4 regions of the Streptosporangium sp. OZ121 genome follow, and region 3 is predicted to be linked to each of the others. Evidence: riboswitches for the same ligand, from Rfam matches in the RefSeq annotation. Region 3 holds a riboswitch; each other region holds the start of a gene.
The links. A riboswitch is a leader RNA that binds a small molecule or an ion and turns the genes downstream of it on or off. The one in region 3 is predicted to bind cobalamin.
Positions count from the first base shown of each region.

Region 1: another riboswitch for cobalamin. It lies ahead of ACTOQ1_RS10925 (CbtB domain-containing protein); the one in region 3 lies ahead of ACTOQ1_RS41145 (hypothetical protein).
Region 2: another riboswitch for cobalamin. It lies ahead of cobN (cobaltochelatase subunit CobN); the one in region 3 lies ahead of ACTOQ1_RS41145 (hypothetical protein).
Region 4: another riboswitch for cobalamin. It lies ahead of ACTOQ1_RS00355 (ribonucleoside-diphosphate reductase subunit alpha); the one in region 3 lies ahead of ACTOQ1_RS41145 (hypothetical protein).

Region 1 covers NZ_JBPXMC010000004.1:219,593-222,554, forward strand. The annotation lists gene dop (depupylase/deamidase Dop) at 1-1,016, shown strand, start outside; cobalamin riboswitch at 1,141-1,262, shown strand; gene ACTOQ1_RS10925 (CbtB domain-containing protein) at 1,293-1,487, shown strand; gene ACTOQ1_RS10930 (CbtA family protein) at 1,495-2,235, shown strand; gene ACTOQ1_RS10935 (histidine phosphatase family protein) at 2,232-2,795, shown strand; gene ACTOQ1_RS10940 (magnesium chelatase subunit D family protein) at 2,792-2,962, shown strand, end outside.
Region 2 covers NZ_JBPXMC010000017.1:182,009-184,970, forward strand. The annotation lists gene ACTOQ1_RS27375 (hypothetical protein) at 1-1,082, opposite strand, end outside; cobalamin riboswitch at 1,129-1,301, shown strand; gene cobN (cobaltochelatase subunit CobN) at 1,492-2,962, shown strand, end outside.
Region 3 covers NZ_JBPXMC010000048.1:10,599-13,560, forward strand. The annotation lists gene ACTOQ1_RS41135 (hypothetical protein) at 71-1,240, shown strand; gene cutA (divalent-cation tolerance protein CutA) at 1,179-1,496, opposite strand; cobalamin riboswitch at 1,806-2,018, shown strand; gene ACTOQ1_RS41145 (hypothetical protein) at 2,129-2,479, shown strand.
Region 4 covers NZ_JBPXMC010000001.1:82,935-85,896, reverse strand. The annotation lists gene ACTOQ1_RS00360 (tripartite tricarboxylate transporter substrate-binding protein) at 75-1,094, shown strand; cobalamin riboswitch at 1,099-1,299, shown strand; gene ACTOQ1_RS00355 (ribonucleoside-diphosphate reductase subunit alpha) at 1,416-2,962, shown strand, end outside.

The DNA.
Region 1 (2,962 bases), on a different contig from region 3:
TCGCCGACATCGTCAGGCACCTGACGCCGTTCTTCGTCTCCCGGCAGGTCGTCACCGGCGCGGGCAAGGTCGGCATCGGCCAGGACTCCCGGGGCGAGGGCTTCCAGATCAGCCAACGGGCCGACTTCTTCGAGGTCGAGGTGGGCCTGGAGACGACGCTCAAGCGGCCGATCATCAACACCCGGGACGAGCCCCACGCCGACCCGGAGAAATACCGCCGCCTGCACGTCATCATCGGCGACGCCAACATGTCGGAGATCTCGACCTACCTGAAGCTGGGGTCGACCGCGCTCGTCCTGGCCATGATCGAGGACAACTACTTCACCCGCGACCTGGCCGTGGACAACCCCGTCCAGGCCCTGCGCGCGGTCTCGCACGACCCCACGCTCAAGTACGAGATCTCCATGCGCGACGGCCGCAAGCTGACCGCGGTGCAGTTGCAGATGGAATACCTGGAGCTCGCCCGCAAGTACGCCGAGGAGCGCAGCGCCAACGGCCTGGACGAGCCCACCAAGGACATCCTGGAGCGCTGGGAGTCGGTCCTCACCCGCCTGGCGGAGGACCCGATGCAGCTGTCCGGGGAGCTCGACTGGGTGGCCAAGCTGGAGCTCCTGGAGGGCTACCGCACCCGTGACGGCCTTCCCTGGTCGCACCCGCGCCTGCAGCTCGTCGACCTCCAGTACTCCGACATCCGCCCCGACCGGGGCCTGTACAACCGGCTGGTCGCCCGGGGCCGCATGCAGCGCCTGGTCACCGAGGAAGAGGTCCAGCGGGCCATCGAGGTGCCGCCCAACGACACCCGGGCCTACTTCCGCGGCCGCTGCCTGAGCCAGTACAGCGAGTCGGTGGCCGCGGCCTCCTGGGACTCGGTCATCTTCGACATCCCCGGCCGCGAGTCGCTGCAGCGCGTCCCCACCCTTGAGCCGCTGCGCGGCACCAAGGCCCACGTGGGCGAGCTGTTCGACCGCTGCCGTACCGCCGCGGAGCTGGTGACGGCGCTGACCGGCGAGCAGTGACTCCCGCGAGGGGGGAGGCGGCCCGGCCGGGCCGCCTCCCCCCTCGGCATGCCCGGACCCCGTGACGGCCGGAGGCCGTCGAACCGGACATCCGGATTGACGGGGGACGGAGAACCGGGATACGTTCCGGATGTTTTGTGGCGGTGCGAGGGAAATCCGGTGAAATTCCGGTGCGGTCGCGCCACTGTAATCCGGCCCGTGAGGGCCGGGAGCCAGGTCACACTCGGCCGCCACCGACCTACGAAAAGGGACGCGTCAATCCCGGAGGAGGTGGCCGTGAGCCAGATCTCGGCACCGCACACCCAGCCCATCCCATGGCACTCGCTCACCCGCTGGCTGCTCGCCGTACCGGTGCTGCTGCTCCTCGCCTACCTGGTCACCTTCGACCAGGGGGCGATCTCCCAGGCGGGGAACTACCTGCACGAACTCATGCACGACGGGCGTCACCTGCTCGGCGTGCCGTGCCACTGAGCCACAGGTGATCACCAAACTCATCGTCCGGGGCCTCGTCGCCGGACTGCTCGCAGGGCTGCTCGCGGCCGTCTTCGCCTACACCGTCGGCGAACCGCGCATCGACCGGGCCATCGCGCTGGAGGAGGCGGCCGCGGCCGCCGCCCCGGCCGGATCACACGACGACACCGGGACCGCGGCCCACTCCCACGACGAGGAGGAGGCCCTGGTCAGCAGGGACGGGCAGCGCTTCGGGCTCTTCCTCGCCCTCGGCCTGTACGGCCTGGCGGTCGGGGGCCTGTTCTCCCTCGTCTACGCGGCCGTACGCGGCCGGGCGGGACCCCGCTCGGAACCGGTGCTCGCGGTCACCCTCGCCGCCGCCGCGTTCACCTCCGTCGTCCTCATCCCCTTCGTGAAATACCCCGCCAACCCGCCGGCCGTCGGTGACCCGGAGACCATCGGCCAGCGCACCGTGCTGTACCTGGTCGCGGTGGTCATCGGGATCCTCGCCGTCGCCGCCGCGGTCGCCGCCCACCGCTACGCCTCGCGGAGCGAACCGTGGGTGCGCTGGCTGTCGGCGGGCGCCACCTTCCTGATCCCCGTCGTCGCGGCCTGGGTCCTCCTGCCGGAGATCTCGGAGGTGCCCCGGGGCTTCCCCGCCGACCTCCTGTGGGACTTCCGGGTCGCCTCCATGGGAACCCAGGTGGTCTTCTGGGCCGGCGTCGGCGCGCTGTTCGCCTTCGCCGCCCGCAGGCGCGGCCCGGTGTGACGACCTCCTCGGGGGTCACCCGCCTGCTCCTGGTCTGCCACGCCTCCACCTCGGCGACGGTACGGGCCGCGTTCCCGGGTGACGAACCGCTCGACGAACGCGGCCTGCGCCGGGCCGAGGGGATGGCGCGGGACCTCGGTCCGGGTCCCGCGGCCTGCCCCGCCGAACTGCGCTGCGTCCAGACGGCGGCGGCGCTCGGCCTGCGGGCCGAGCACGACCCGCTGCTGGCCGACTGCGACTACGGCCGCTGGAGCGGGATGACGCTCGGCGAGGTCGAGGCCGCGGAACCCGAGGCGCTCGCCTCCTGGCTCGGCGACCCCGGCGCGGCGCCGCACGGCGGGGAGCCGGTCACCGCGCTCCTGGCCAGGGTGTCCGGCTGGCTCGCCGTCCGCGCACCCGGCAGGGCCGTCGCGGTCACCCACCCGGCGGTCATCCGCGCCGCGGTCGTCCACGCCCTCGGCGCCCCCGCCCAGGCCTTCTGGCGCGTCGACGTCGCGCCGCTGGCCCGCGTGACGCTCACCGGGCGCGGCGGGCGCTGGCGGCTCAGCTACCTCCCATGACGGTTCGAGCGCCCGGCGACCCGTTGATTCGACGAGACGGACAGGAGAACCCGAAGGTGCGTGACTCCCGCTATCCCTTCACCGCGATCGTGGGGCTGGAGGACCTGAAACTCGCGCTGATCCTCAACGCGGTCTCCCCCCGCGTCGGGGGAGTGCTGGTCAGGGGG
Region 2 (2,962 bases), on a different contig from region 3:
CGCGCGCCCCCGTCCCCGGTGCTGCCCCCGGTGCCGCTCGCGGAACCCGGCTCTCCTCCGGCGCCGGTTCCGCTTCCCGTCCCGTTCGCGCTCCCGATGACGCCGACCGGCCCGAGGGTCACGACCCGCGGTCTCACCGGGGCGAAGGGCGTCGTGCCGGGGACCCCGAGGGCGGTTCGCACGCGGGCGGCGATCAGGGAGGGACCGCCGGGGAGTTCGGCGATCCGCCAGGCGGTGACGTCCCGGGTGGCCAGCTCGTCGAGGAACGCCTCGGCGGCGGCGAGCAGGGCGGTCACGGCTCCGGTGAGCGGGACGCGCAGGCCGGTGTCGGTCCCGGCGAGGATCAGCGCGGCCTCGTCCGGCCCCGTGAGCAGGATCCCGGCGTCCGCGCCCAGACCGGCCACGTCCCCCCGGCCGTCGTCGAGGGCGAACATGAACCGCCCCGGCAGAGCGGCGAGGGCGGGGCGGGCGCACAACCGCCGGTCCAGCTCGCCGATCAGCGGTGTGACGTCGGCGATCCCGCCGCCGCGCGGATAGTGCGGACGATCTGAGATATCCGTGCTGTCCGGAGTGTCCGCACCGCTCGATCTGCTCGGTCCGCTCGATCTGCTTGGTCCGCTCGGTCCGGCCGGTTCGCTCGGTTCGGCCGGTTCGCTCGGTTCGGCCGGCCTGCTCAGCCCGGTCAACGCGCTCGGCCCGGTCGGCCCGTCCAGTCCGCTCGGCCCGTCCAGTCCGGTCAGCGGGGAGGCGAGGATGTTGCGGATCCGCTCGTGCGTCGCCGAGGGCAGCAGGCCCGCCCTCGCCATCCGCGCGGCGAACCCGTTCCCCGTGCCGTCCCCCGTAACGCCGTCCGGATCCTCCGGGCCGAGGCCGCGCACCTGGACGTTCGCGCGGGAGGTCAGCTCGATGACGCCGCCGCCGTACGCCGCGGCGGCCTCGGCGAGTTCGCGCAGCTGGAAGGGGGTGAGACGGCCTCCGGGCACGCGGACGCGGGCCAGGCCGCCGTCCGCGGCGGCATGGACCTGAAGCGCCCCGGGACACGCGTCGAGTCGCGATCGTCCGGAAAAGTCGGCAATGGACACTCGAAGGATGTTAACGCCAGTTTCTTGCAACGAACCGGACTGCCGTAGTGTCATCGGTGGCGACGGCAAAGGGAGGAAGCCGGTGTGATTCCGGCGCGGTCCCGCCACTGTAACCGGGGAGCGAACCCCACCCGGGCCACTGTCCGACGACGGGCGGGAAGGCCGGGGTGAGCACCGATCCGGGAGCCAGGAGACTCCAGCCGTCGCGGCCGACGACGACCCGGGGCGAGGACCCCGAGGGAGGAAGCTCCGTGCGCTCTTCGCCGTTCCCCCGCGACACCGTGGCATCGCCGTTCCCCCGCCGCACCGCGCGCTTTTCACGGTTCCCCCGCCACATCGTGGCGCCGTTCCCCCGCCACGCCGTGGCGCCCCTGGGCCGTACCGCCCTTCCTCTCCCGGAGTGTGGCGCGTGATCCTCCTGCTCTCGACCTCCGACACCGACCTGCTGAGCGCTCGCGCGAGCGGCGCCGGCTACCGGCTCGGCAACCCCGCCAGGCTCGCCGCCGCCGACCTCCCGCCGTTGCTGGAGGGCGCCGATCTGGTCGTGGTACGCCTGCTGGGAGGGCGCCGCGCCTGGGAGGAGGGGCTGGACGCCCTGCTCGCCGGCCCCCGGCCCGTCGTCGTGCTCGGTGGCGAGCAGGCGCCCGACGCCGAGCTGATGGAGCTGTCCACGGTGCCCGGCGGGGTCTGCGCCGAGGCGCACGCCTACCTCGCCCACGGCGGCCCGGCCAACCTGACCGAGCTGTACCGTTTCCTGTCCGACACGCTGCTGCTCACCGGCCACGGGTTCGCCGCGCCCGAGCCCACCCCCACCTGGGGAACGCTGGAACGCGAGGCCCGCGACCAGGAGGGACACGACGGTCCCGTCGTCGGAGTGCTCTACTACCGGGCCCACCACGTGGCCGGCAACACGGCCTTCGTCGAGGCGCTCTGCTCGGCGATCGAGGACGCGGGCGCGCGGGCGCTGCCGGTGTACTGCGCCTCCCTGCGCACCGCCGAGCCCGGCCTGGTGGAGGTCCTGCGTACGGTGGACGCCCTGGTGGTGACCGTGCTCGCCGCGGGCGGCACCCGTCCGGCGACCGCGTCGGCGGGCGGGGACGACGAGGCCTGGGACGTCGGCGCGCTCGCCGAGCTGGACGTGCCGATCCTGCAGGGCCTGTGCCTGACGAGCAGCCGGGCCTCCTGGGAGGAGAACGACGACGGCCTGTCGCCGCTGGACGCCGCCACCCAGGTCGCGATCCCCGAGTTCGACGGGCGGATCATCACGGTGCCGTTCTCCTTCAAGGAGGTCGACGAGGACGGGCTCACCGTCTACGTGGCCGACCCCGAGCGGGCCTCGCGGGTGGCGGGCATCGCGGTGCGCCACGCCGCGCTGCGGCACATCCCGCCCGCCGAGCGGCGGCTGGTGCTGATGCTGTCGGCCTACCCCACCAAGCACGCCCGCATCGGCAACGCCGTCGGCCTGGACACCCCGGCCAGCCTGGTGCGGCTGCTGGCCGCGCTGCACGAGCGCGGCTACGACATCGGCGCCGAGGACGAGCTGCCCGGGGTGACCGGGCAGGACGGCGACGCGCTCATCCACGCGCTGATCGCCGCGGGCGGGCAGGACCAGGACTGGCTCACCGAGGAGCAGCTCGCCGGGAACCCGGTGCGCATCGCGGCGAGCCGGTACGCCGAGTGGTACGCCACCCTCCCGGCGGACCTGCGCGCCCGGATGGAGGAACACTGGGGCCCGGCGCCCGGCGAGCTGTTCGTGGACAGGTCGCGCGACCCGGAGGGCGAGATCGTGCTGGCCGCGCTGCGCTCCGGCAACGTGGTGGTCATGGTGCAGCCGCCGCGCGGCTTCGGCGAGAACCCCATCGCGATCTACCACGACCCCG
Region 3 (2,962 bases):
CCGAGCGTTGACCGATCTGGCCGACGAACGCACGCGTAGCCGTATGCCGGGACGGGATTCCGTCACCCGCATGATCAAAGACTGGGAAGCGGGTAGGCATAAGCCGAGGGATCCATACCGGCTGCTTTACTGCCGAGCTTTCGACCTGGACGAGAATGAACTGTTCAGCGTGGAAAGCACGTCACGCACCGAGTCGGAGGATGATGTGCTACGCAGAGAATTTCTCGGTGCGTCCGTGGCGACTGTAAGCATTGCCGCTATTCCCGTACCGTTTGAGAGTCTTCCTCAGGGGCGACGCGTCAATGATGAGCTTGTCGTTTCGCTTCGCAAGCGCATTGCGCGGCTACGTCGAATCGACGACTATCTAGGTGGCGCCGAAACCTATCCTCTCTATGCTGCCGAGCTTGAGAGAACGAGCACACTCGTCAACGAGGCCAGTTATACACAGAAGACGGGAAGAGCGCTTCTAAGCGTGGTCAGCGAGCAAGCACAACAGGCGGGATGGGCTGCCTTCGACGCGGGATGGGCCAAGAAAGCGAGGCAGCTTTTCAAGAAAAGCCTGTCGGCCGCCACTGATGCCGGGGACACCGCCCTTCTTGCCAACTCGCTGGCGTTCCTGGCCTATCAGAAAGTGAGCTACGGCTCTCCGGGGATTCAGGAAGCGGATGCTTCGTGCCGGGTAGCGGAGCGAGGGACTCCCCCTGCGGTCAGGGCACTCCTGCTGGAGCGGGCGGCATGGGCTTACGCGTCTGAAGGGCAGAGATACCAGGTTGAGGTCGAAAGAGCCCTTGAAGAGGCCGGTAGGGCCCTTGAAGAGAGCAGTGGTGAGCCGAATCCAGATTGGGCACTCTGGGTTGACCGGCTCGAACTTCAGATCATGACGGGACGGTGCTGGGTCGCGCTGAATCAGCCCGTTAAGGCTATTGCCGTTCTTGAGGATGCCCTCTCGAAGTACGAGGACACCCGCGCCCGAGACAAGTCTCTCTATACGACTTGGCTTTCGGAAGCGTATCTAGACGCCGGGGAGATCGAACGCGCATCCGCCGCCCTGAGTCAGTCGCTGAGCCTCTCCATGGATGTCGCGTCAATTCGTCCACGCCAGCGCGTCAGTGCCGTTCTTGAGCGACTTGAGGATCACAGATCGCTGCCATCCGTCGCCGAACTTTTCGACCGCATGGCTACGCCGTCGTCTTGCTCAGCCATTCCAAGTACGGAGCCGACCCACCGTCAATCGATGTGAAGGTCACTTCAGGGTTGTTCCACGGGTGCTCGGATAGCAAATGCGCCTCCAAGTCCGGGTAGCGCTCCGCAGTCGTCCTCAGGAAGATCTGCCACTCTTCCCCTTCTCCCATTTTTCCCTCATGCCAGAAAACAGATTGCGCAGGCCCGAAGACTTGGCCCGATGCCGCCAATTTCGCGCGGACGGCAGATCTGAGGAGATTCATCGCCGCATCACGGCTGTCCACTGTGGTCGAAACCTGAAGGTAGTCAGTCATGCGGCCAAGCCTAGATCACTTCCCCAGATCCGGTACAGAAGAGTGAAGGGGGCTTCAGGACGACTGAAACACATCCCCATGAAGTCACCCCATTTCAGGATGAGTTTGTTCTTTGGTGATCTCGCGGGCAGTGGCGATGCGTTGCCGAAGTCAGTTGAGCCCAGAAGGGTTCGCCGTGCCGGTGGCCGCTTCCGGATAGCACCTCTCAGACGGGGTGATGCCGGTCTTCGGCAGGATCGGGCAGACCCAGAAGGCTACCTCTACTGCTGGCCTGCCGCTGGCCGGCTCGGTCTGGAGACAGGGGCGGGTTATGCTCGTGGTGCGGTTGGTTCTTCCGGTGTCGTGTTGGTGTCGGGAGTCGTAAGAGGGAACCCGGTGTGATTCCGGGACTGCCCCGCAGCGGTGAGTGGGAACGAACGCCGTCATCGGCACTGGACGCTTGTGCGTCTGGGAAGCGACGGTCAGTAGGAATTGTGTGTGGTGCCCGCGAGTCCGAAGACCTGCCAGTCGCCCGTGCGCCGTCCGGTGTGCGGTGATCCGTGGCCTCGTGGGAGGGCCTGGGATGCGTCTTTCCCGGATGGGTCCTGCGCGTGGCCGTGGGTCGGCATGGCATGAGCCGAGGGAAGGACGCCATGAGTCAGGTCACCACGACCGTTTTGGGTTACCCCCGTATCGGGGGCCGTCGCGAGTTGAAGCGGGCGACGGAGGATTACTGGGCCGGGCGCACAGATGCCGCCGGGTTGCAGGAGACGGCCGCCGGGTTGCGCGAGCGGGTGTGGCGGGAGCTGTCGGGGGCGGGGCTGGATGCGGTGCCGTCCAACACCTTCTCCCTGTATGACCACGTGCTGGACGCGATCGCGCTGGTGGGCGCGGTGCCCGAGCGGTTCTCCGGGGTCGCGGATCCGTACTTCGCGATGGCCCGGGGTGCCGAGGGGGTGGCGCCGCTGGAGATGACCAAGTGGTTCGACACCAACTACCACTAGTTCAACCGCAAAGGCAACTATTTGCGGGGGAGCGGTCGGCGTAGCGGCTCATTGAGCGATCGATGCTCTGAGCTGCCAGAACGTCTGGGCAACGGGCCAGATAGGTCCTTGAGCTACATGATCGAGATCGCGTTAGCGGGTCGACCCGCGAGGATTTTCATTACTTGGTCAAGGCGTCGGCGTAAACGCCGCCGCACCTACGCAGTCCTCTCTGTGCGAGCTGCGGCTTTTAGGTTGATCTCACGCAGGCTTTTACCTGCACTAAGCCTGACCAGATAATTATTCTAGACGGGCGGCTATCCGGGATCCACCATGGTTTACGCTTTTTATCAGTACATGCCTCTAGCGGGGACTCAGCTCTGGGGTGAGCGCGACGAACCCTGCAAACCAAAGAGCTAGGGGAAAGGTTGTTATTCCAATGGGGAGCTCCAGATTTGATCTCTGGTCCTAAACTTTCTGCTTTTATATGAAGGAGGCAGATAG
Region 4 (2,962 bases), on a different contig from region 3:
ATACCCCACTTCATCACAGAAAGTGAGTGGAAAGTAACCTATGGTATAGGGGGTTCTTGGGGGAAGGGGCGCTTATGCGCCGTAGGGGGTTTTTCGCACTGGCGGCGGGGGCCGTGGTCGCCGCGGGGTGCGGCGTGGACGGCGGCGCCGATCCGGAGGTGAAGCGCCTGTTCCTTCTCGAGCCGACCGCCGACGGCCACGGCTGGGACAGGATCGCGGGCAGGCTGGCGACCGTCCTGGTCCAGTCGGGACTGGCGCGCACCGCCATGGCCGTCGAGCGGGCGGGGGCACTGGGCTCCGCCCCGCGCGACGCGTTCGGCGCCTTCCGCGGACCCTTCGCGCGCGAGGGCAGGCTGCTCGTCACCGCGATGCCGATGGTGGCCGCCGCGGAGATCGCCAACACCACGGCCGTGGTGAACGCCGCCACCCCCATCGCCCGCCTGGTCGGCGACTGGGCGGTCCTGGTGGTCTCCTCCGGCTCCCGCCTGCGCACCTTCGAGGACTTCGTCGCGCGGCTGCGGCACGATCCGGCGGGGCTGACGGTCGGCGGCCGGTCGGAGGGCGGCTCCGACCACGTGCTCTACGGCATGATCGGCAAGTGTCTGGGGGTGGACACCCGGCTGCTGGAGTACGCCGGATACCTCGCCCCCGAGGACGCCGCCGAGGCGCTCCACGTCGGCCGGGTGGCGGCCCTGCTGGGATCGGCGCGCGCCCTGCGGCCCGAGATCGCCGCGGGCCGCCTGCGGCCCCTGGTGGTCTCCTCCGGCGGCCGGATCGACGGGATCGACGCGCCGACGCTCATGGAGGTCGACGTCCGCCTGGAGTACAGCGACTGGTGCGGCCTGCTGGGCCCCAAGGGCATGAGCGAGGGGGACCGGGACGCCGCGATCGCCTTGTGTGACAGGATCGACGCCGCGCCGCGCTGGCGTGCCCTGTGCGCGTCCCACGGCTGGAGCCGGGTCTACCTCAGCGGTGACGAGTTCCGCCAGTGGCTCTCCACCGAGACGGGCCGTACTCGCGGCGTGCTCCACGAGCTCGGACTGCTGAAGTCCTCCGACACAACCTGTTGGGGTAGTTGCGTCCGACGCCCCTAGATGTAGGATCCTGCTCGTTGCTGGTTCGCCCCGCGAGGGGCGAGGCAAGAGGGAACCCGGTGAGATTCCGGGACTGCCCCGCAGCGGTGAACGGGAACGAAAGCCGTTATCGAGCACTGGGTGAGCCATGCCTGGGAAGCGACGGCCGGTAGGTGTGTGCGATGCGCCCGTGAGTCCGAAGACCTGCCGGTGACGTGAATGTCCAGGGCCTCGTGGGAGGGCCCGCGGAACGAGGCGATCCGGCGTGCCCGGGATCGCTCGCGGACGCGTGCCCATCCGGCGGAGCCGTACGGGGAAGTCCGATCGAGCGAGGGGCACTACGTGACACAGGCATTGGCGGAGACCGCGGCGGGGACCACGGCGGGGACCGCGGCGGACGACCGCAGGCTGGCCATCGACGAGGCGGCCGCCCGGGTGATCACCGACCCCGAGAACTCCAGGGTCGCCGCCGCGATGCTGGCCGAGCTGATCGCCGACGAGGCCGCCGAGCACGGCGTCCGCGACTTCTCCGAGTCCATCGCCGCGACCCACGAGGCGGGGTTGATCCAGGACGGGCTCGCGGAGTTCGTGGCCGCCCACGCCGGGGTCCTGGACGCGCTGGCCGATCCGGAGGCCGACGCCAGGTTCGAGTACTTCGGGCTGCGCACCGTCTACGACCGCTACCTGCTGCGCCACCCGAGGACCCGCAAGGTCCTGGAGCGCCCGCAGCACTTCTTCCTCCGGGTGGCCTGCGGCCTGTCCGAGACCGTCGAGGAGGCCGCCGAGCTGTACGCGCTCATGGCCACCCTGTCCTACCTGCCCAGCTCGCCCACGCTGTTCAACTCCGGCTCCCGCAGGCCCCAGCTCTCCTCGTGCTTCCTGCTCGACTCGCCCCGCGACGAGCTGGAGTCCATCTACGAGCGCTACGGGCAGGTCGCGCGGCTGTCGAAGTACGCGGGGGGCATCGGGATCGCCTGGACCAGGGTCCGCTCGCGGGGCTCGCTGATCCGCGGCACCAACGGCCACTCCAACGGCATCGTGCCCTGGCTGCGCACGCTCGACTCCAGCGTGGCCGCGGTCAACCAGGGCGGACGGCGCAAGGGCGCGGCCTGCGTCTACCTGGAGCCCTGGCACGCCGACGTCGAGGAGTTCCTGGAACTGCGCGACAACACCGGCGAGGAGGCCCGCCGCACGCACAACCTGAACCTGGCCAACTGGATCCCCGACGAGTTCATGCGCCGGGTCGAGGCCGACGGCGTCTGGTCGCTGTTCGACCCCAAGGAGGTCCCGCACCTCACCGACCTGTACGGCGCCGCGTTCGACGACGCCTACCGGGCCGCCGAGGCCGAGGGCCGCTTCACCCGGCAGATCCCCGCCCGCACCCTGTACGGGCGGATGATGCGCACGCTCGCCCAGACCGGCAACGGCTGGATGACCTTCAAGGACGCGGCCAACCGGACCTCCAACCAGACGGCCAGGCCCCAGAACGTCATCCACCTGTCGAACCTCTGCACCGAGATCCTCGAGGTCACCGGCGACGCGGAGACCGCCGTCTGCAACCTCGGCTCGATCAACCTCGCCGCCCACCTGTCGGCGGACGCCGGGGAGGCCGTCGACTGGGCGCGGCTGCGCGCGACCGTCCGTACCGCCGTGCGGTTCCTCGACCGCACCATCGACCTGGGCTTCTACCCGACCCCCGAGGCGGAGGCGGCCAACCGGAAGTGGCGCCCGATCGGGCTCGGCGTGATGGGCCTGGCCGACGTGCTGTTCACGCTGCGGCTGCCGTTCGACTCGCCGCGCGCCCTGGAGCTGTCCACCAGGATCTCCGAGGAGATCGCGCTCGCCGCCTACCGGACCTCCTCCGACCTGGCCGTGGAGCGGGGCCGCCA